DNA from 2 places in the Delftia sp. DLF01 genome. Region 1 is predicted to be linked to the other one. Evidence: predicted binding sites of a transcription regulator. Region 1 holds the regulator's gene; the other holds the start of a gene.

Region 1 (3,401 bases):
AATACGAATGCATTGGCTGCGGCCTGTGCATAGACGCCTGCAATTCCATCATGGACAAGATGGAGTACCCGCGCGGCCTGATCCGCCTGACCACGCAGAACGCCATGGCCGGCCTGTGGCGGCGTGCCCAGGTGCTGCGCCGCATCTTCCGTCCGCGCGTGCTGATCTACTCGGCCGTGCTGATCGGCTTGAGCGTGGCCATGATCGTGAGCCTGGCGCTGCGCCAGTCGGTCAAGGTGGACGTGATCCGCGACCGCGCCTCGCTGTCGCGCATCGTGGCGGGCGGCAAGCTGGAGAATGTCTACCGCCTGCAGATCATGAATGCCACCGAGCAGGCCCAGCGCTACCGCATCAGCGCCCACGGCCTCGATGGGCTGGAGCTGGCGTCCGAGCAGGAAGTCGAGGTCGGCCCGGCCGAGACGCGCGGCATTGCGGCGCGCCTGCAGATTCCCTACGGTTCGGCCGAGCCGGGCTCGCACACCGTATTCTTCGATATCGATGCCGTGCATTCAGGCGCGGGACGCGCGTCCGAAAAGGCCGTCTTCCTGGTGCCCCGGTGATGTTCCTGGCAGGCGCGGCACGGTCCGCGCCTGCCGCCTGAAAGAAAGAGGTTTCCCATGTCTTCCAGTCCCGCAGTGTCCGCGCCCGCGCAGGCTCCCTCGCACCCCGACGCCGGCAAGCCCTGGTGGAAGTTCGGCCATGTCTGGCTGGTGGTGGCCGGCCCGGCGGCCGTGGTGGTCGCTGCCGTGATCACGGCCATCATCGCCATCAACGGCGCCGATCCCGTGATCGACCCCGACTACTACCGCAACGGCATCACGATCAACGAGCGTGCCGATGGCGTGCGCGAAGTGCCCAAGAGCATGGCGCCCGCCGTCACCGGCCGCAACCATGCGGCCACGCCCGCGCATGATCACCCCACGGACCGCTGATCGCCGTGCACCCCTGCAAGAGGCCGCAGTCGCGGCCTTTTGCATGGCGGATCGCATCTCCGGCATGCGCGACGGGTGAGGGTTTCCTACAGGCGTGCAGGGCGCTACGGGGCTTGGCGCCATGCGTTGGCGCGGCGCACAATGAAGGCGACCCCTCGACAGCACAAGGAGATCGCTGATGTTGGCCCAACGCTGGATGTGGATTGCCTGGCCTGCCTTTCTGGCAGCCGCCGTGATGGAGATGCTGGTTTTTGCCTTTGTGGACCCGCTGGAGCTGCATTGGCTCGGCGACCTGGGCTGGTCGCGCCAGGGCATCTACACGCTGGCCTTCTTCGCCTTCTGGGGCGTGACCATGCTCTCCAGCCTGATGACCACCATGCTGGGTCGCTCGGCCCGCGATCTCAATGACGGCGTGGCCTCCGAGCCCGACCCGGACCTGGCCATGCAGGGGCTGGGGCGGGACTGAGCGAGAGCCCGCCGCAATGAACAAGGCCCGCTGTCGCGGGCCTTGTTCATTGGCGGATGAATGCTTGCCGCCCTTGCAGCCTCACTGGCACTGCTGGCTGTTGACGATGCGCTTGAGCGCCTCCGTGTCCAGGATGCGCAGATGGCGCTGGCGCACCTCGATGATGTTGTCGTCCGCGAACTTGGAGAAGGTGCGGCTCACCGTCTCCAGCTTCAGGCCCAGGTAGCTGCCGATTTCCTCGCGCGTCATGCGCAGCACCAGTTCGGACTTGGAAAAGCCCCGCGCATGCAGGCGCTGCACCAGGTTGAGCACGAAGGCGGCCAGGCGCTCCTCGGCGCGCATGCTGCCCAGCAGCAGCATCACGCCGTGCTCGCGCACGATCTCGCGGCTCATGACCTTGTGCACATGGTTTTGCAGGGCCGTGACCTCGCGCGACAGGTCTTCCAGCTTGTCGAAGGGCATGACGCAGACTTCGGCGTCTTCCAGCGCGACGGCATCGCAGGTGTGGTGGTCGTTGACGATGCCGTCCAGGCCGATGATCTCGCCGGCCATCTGAAAGCCCGTGACCTGGTCGCGTCCGTCCTCGGTGGCCACGCAGGTCTTGAAGAAGCCGGTGCGGATGGCGTACAGCGAGGTGAATGTCTCGCCGTTGCGAAACAGCAAGCCTCCGCGCTTGACCTTGCGGCGCGTGGCCACGATGTCGTCGATGCGCTGCATCTGCTCGGCATCCAGGCCCATGGGCATGCACAGTTCGCGCAGGTTGCAGTTGGAGCAGGAGGCTTTGATGGTCTGAAGGTTCATGGAGTGATAAACATCAGCGGCACACAGCGTGCCGGCGGTGACCTCGTGGATTGCGATGAGTTGGATCAAATTGTCGCAGCAGTCCCTCAAACAACTCTTGATATGAGTCAAGGACATGACCGATGTGCTGCGGCACAGTCGAGGTATTAGAGGAAAAAACCCATGACCGCTGTCACCCCAGAGCTGCTGCGTCGCTTTGACGTACCGGGGCCCCGATACACCTCGTTCCCTACCGCCGACCGCTTTGTCGAGGCCTTTGGTGCAGAGGACTATATCCTGGCGCTGCAACAACGCAAATCGAGTACCGCAGCGCGTGCCACGCCTTTGTCGCTGTATGTGCACGTGCCCTTTTGCGAGTCGCTTTGCTACTACTGCGCCTGCAACAAGATCGTGACGCGCCACCACGATCGCGCCGCCGTCTACCTGGACTACCTGGCGCGCGAGATGGCCTTGCACACGGCCCATTGCGGCAAGGGCCAGACCGTCAGCCAGCTGCACCTGGGCGGCGGCACGCCCACCTTCTTCTCCGACGACGAGCTGCGCACGCTGATGGGCCTGTTGCGCGAGCATTTCAAGCTGGAGCCGGGTGGCGAGTACTCCATCGAGGTCGATCCGCGCACCGTCAGCGTCGAGCGCCTGGCCGTGCTCAAGGAGCTGGGCTTCAACCGCCTGAGCTTCGGCGTGCAGGACTTCGACGAGCAGGTGCAGATCGCCGTGCACCGCGTGCAGCCGGCAGGGCAGGTGTTCGAGCTGGTGGCGGCCGCGCGGCAGCTGGGCTTCGCCTCCATCAACGTGGACTTGATCTACGGCCTGCCCAAGCAGACGCCCGAATCCTTCGAGCGCACGCTGGCCCAGGTCAACGCGCTGCGGCCCGACCGCATCGCGCTCTATGCCTATGCCCACCTGCCCGAGCGCTTCAAGCCGCAGCGGCGCATTGCGGCCGAGGATCTGCCCCAGGGGGCCGACAAGCTGGCCATGCTGTCGCGTTCCATCGCCGCGTTCATGGACGGTGGCTATGTCTATGTGGGCATGGACCACTTCGCCCTGCCCGAGGACTCGCTGGCCGTGGCCAAGCGCCAGGGCCGGCTGCACCGCAACTTCCAGGGCTACAGCACCCAGCCCGACTGCGACCTGATTGCGCTGGGCGTGTCGGCCATCGGCAAGGTGGGCGCCAGCTACAGCCAGAACGCCAAGACGCTGGA
Region 2 (3,401 bases), 1.0 Mb from region 1:
AAGCAGGCCTCGGCGGGCAGGACGCGGCTGAGCACGGGGTCGCGGTCGGCGATGAAGGCGGGCAGCACGGCCAGGCCGGCGCCGGCGCGCACGGCCTCGTACTGGGCGGTGATGCTGGTGCTGCGAAAGGCAAAGCGCTCGGGCTGGAACAGGGTGGACAGCAGCTGCAGCTCGCGCGTGAACAGCAGGTCGTCCACATAGTGGATGAAGCTGTGGTGGCGCAGGTCCTCGGTGCGCGCCACCAGCGGGCGGCGCGCAAGGTATTCGCGCTGGCCGTAGAGGAAGAGCCGGTAGTCCGTGAGCTTGGTGACCACGGCCGAGCCGCGCGTGGGACGCTCCAGCGAGATGACGATGTCGGCCTCGCGCCGCGACAGGTGCAGCAGGCGCGGCAGGGCCAGCAGGTCGATGCTCAGCAGCGGATGGCGCTGCGTCAGCGCGGCCAGCTGCGGGGCCAGCAGCTGGGTGCCGAAGCCCTCGGTGGCGCCCACGCGCACCAGGCCCGACGGACCCTGGCTGGTGGATTCCGCCGTCAGCGGCATGCGCTCCAGCCCGGCGGCGGCGCGCTGCATGGCGTCTGCCACGCCCAGCAGCTGTCGGCCGGCCTCCGTGGGCCGCCATTGGCCCGCTTCGCGCTCGAAGAGTACGGCCCCCAGCTGCTTTTCCAGGGCCTGGATGCGGCGCGACACCGTGGTGTGCTCCACGCCCAGTTGCCGCGCGGCGGCGGCCATGCTGCCGCTGCGCGCCAGCTCGCCAAAGAATCTCAGGTGGTCCCAGTCCATGGGTCAAAGCCGCCTCAGTCGGCAGCGGCGCGGCGCGCGGCCAGCGTGCTGGGCGCACGCGCCAGCTCGTCGTTTTGCCGCACCAGGACGGCCATCATGTCCATGAACAGGCCCCGCTGCTCCTGCGGCAGCGGCTCCAGCATGCGCTGCTGGGCCCGCAGCACCGAGGGCTCGGCAGCGGCCAGCAGCGCGGCGCCTTCTGCGGTGACGGACAGCAGGCGCACGCGCCGGTCGGCCGGGCTGGTGTTGCGCACCATGAGGCCGCGCGCCTCCAGCCGGTCGATGACGCTGCCAATGGTCGAGGTATCGAAGCCGATCATCCGCGCCAGCGTGCGCTGGTCCACGCCGGGCTGGCGCAGCACGGCCGACAGCGCCGCGTACTGCACGGGGGTCACGCCGAATTCCTGGGTCTCCTCCATGAAGACGGCTACCGCGATCTGCTGCAGGCGGCGGATGTGGTAGCCGGGGTAGTTTTCTAGTTCTGCGGGTTGGTAGTCCATGGCCATTGCGCTCTTTTCCGGGTCCCTGCGGGCAAGCGCAGATGTTCGCATGAACCGCGCCCTCCGTTGGCCTTGGCTGGCAGACAGGTGATTCAACTGAACACGCTATCCATCACCGTTTTGCCTGCATCCAGGGAAACCCCAGGCTGGGCTGATGCAAATCAACACTACACTTATCGTCAGCATACTGTTTAATTAGTCGCGACGCAGCTGACCTGCAGGCTGGCGACACGCACCACGAAGCACAGGACATCCATGAGCACCAGCATTTCTTCCCGGGCGCTGCCCGTTCTTGTGGCAGGCGGCGGCATTGGCGGCGTGGCGGCCGCGCTGGCCCTGGCGCGCCAGGGATTCGCCGTCAAGGTGCTGGAGCAGGCGCCGCAGCTGGGCGAGATCGGCGCTGGCATACAGCTGGGGCCCAACGCATTCGCGGCCTTCGACGCGCTGGGCATTGGCGAGCTGGCCCGGGGCCGCGCCGTCTATACCGACGAGATGGTGATGCACGACGCGCTCGATGAACGACTGGTCGGCCGCATTCCCACGGGCGAGGCGTTTCGCGCCCGCTTCGGCAACCCGTATGCGGTGATCCACCGCGCCGACATCCACACCTCGCTGCTCGAAGGCGCGCGCGCCCACGGTCAAATCGAGACGCTGACGGGCGCCCGCATCGAAGCCGTGCAGCAGGAGGGTGACACCGTCACCGTGCGCGACCAGCACGGCCAGGTCCATGTGGGCCAGGCCCTGATCGGCGCCGATGGCGTGAAGTCCGTGGTACGCCAGCAGTACGTGGGCGATGCGGCGCGTGTCTCCGGCCATGTGGTGTACCGCGCCGTGGTGGAGAAGAACGACTTCCCCGAAGACCTGCGCTGGAACGCGGCCAGCATCTGGGTCGGCCCCAACTACCACCTGGTGCACTACCCGCTGCGCGGCTGCGAGCAGTACAACGTGGTCGTCACCTTCCACAGCCGCGAGCAGGAGGAATGGGGCGTGCGCGAAGGCAGCCGCCAAGAGGTGCAAAGCTACTACAGCGACTGCTGCCCGCGCGCGCGCCAGCTCATAGACCTGCCCAAAAGCTGGAAGCGCTGGGCCACGGCCGACCGCGAGCCCATTGGCCAGTGGAGCTTCGGCCGCGCCACGCTGCTGGGCGATGCGGCCCACCCTACCCTGCAGTACATCGCCCAGGGCGCCTGCATGGCGCTGGAAGACGCGGTGACGCTGGGCCAGGCGCTCAAGCGCTGCGGCAACGACTGGCCGCAGGCGCTGCGGCTGTACGAGCGCTCGCGCATCGCCCGCACGGCGCGCGTGGTGCTGTCCGCGCGCGAGATGGGCCGCATCTTCCACGCCAGCGGTGTGGAGCGCCTGGTGCGCAACGACCTCTGGAAGGGCCGCACGCCCCAGCGTTTCTACGACGCCATGGAATGGCTGTACGGCTGGAAGGCCGAAACCTGCCTCGCCGAAGACTGAACACAAGGAGACCGCCATGCAAGAACTTGGCCGCCTGGAAGACCTGCCCCAGGACTACCGCGACGAACTCACGCGCAACAACCTGGTGCCGCTATGGCCCAGCCTGCGCAACGTGATGCCGCCGCACACGCCGCGCCCGCGCACCCAGCCCATTGCCTGGCCCTACCAGGCCATCCGCCCGCTGTTGATGCAGGCCGGCGAGCTGACGCCCATCGAAAAAGCCGAGCGCCGCGTGCTGGTGCTGGCCAACCCCGGCCATGGGCTGGAGAAGATGCAGGCCAGCTCCTCCATCTACCTGGGCATGCAGCTGCTGCTGCCCGGCGAGTGGGCGCCCTCGCACCGCCACACGCCCAATGCCGTGCGCATGGTGGTGGAAGGCCAGGGCGCATGGAGCCTGGTCGACGGCGAGAAATGCCCCATGGAGCGCGGCGACCTGATCCTCACGCCCACGGGCCTGTGGCACGAGCATGGCCACGACGGCGACGAGCCCGTGATCTGGCTCGATGTGCTGGACCTGCCCCTGGCCTACTACCTGGAAGTCACCTACCACGTGGACGGCCCGCGCCAGCCCGCCCTGCCCGGCCGTGGCGACCGGGCGTATGCGCGCGGCGGCCTGGCACCCACGCAGGTGTTCGCCCGCAACGCCAAGGCCTACCCC

What was found. Region 1 encodes FNR, which switches genes on or off when oxygen is low (the NO sensors DNR and NnrR bind a similar motif). Its sites were predicted from a motif close to TTGATNNNNATCAA; they were not measured.
Region 2: the regulator FNR is predicted to act here: its motif matches at 1,431-1,444, upstream of IB269_RS15560 (3-hydroxybenzoate 6-monooxygenase).

Annotation. Positions count from the first base shown of each region.
Region 1 is NZ_JACVAZ010000003.1:1,081,196-1,084,596, reverse strand. Features, by position in the region: gene ccoG (cytochrome c oxidase accessory protein CcoG) at 1-560, shown strand, start outside; gene IB269_RS20210 (FixH family protein) at 618-932, shown strand; gene IB269_RS20205 (hypothetical protein) at 1,111-1,398, shown strand; gene fnr (fumarate/nitrate reduction transcriptional regulator Fnr) at 1,480-2,199, opposite strand; gene hemN (oxygen-independent coproporphyrinogen III oxidase) at 2,362-3,401, shown strand, end outside.
Region 2 is NZ_JACVAZ010000003.1:72,625-76,025, forward strand. Features, by position in the region: gene IB269_RS15550 (LysR family transcriptional regulator) at 1-779, opposite strand, end outside; gene IB269_RS15555 (MarR family winged helix-turn-helix transcriptional regulator) at 794-1,330, opposite strand; gene IB269_RS15560 (3-hydroxybenzoate 6-monooxygenase) at 1,535-2,743, shown strand; gene IB269_RS15565 (cupin domain-containing protein) at 2,760-3,401, shown strand, end outside.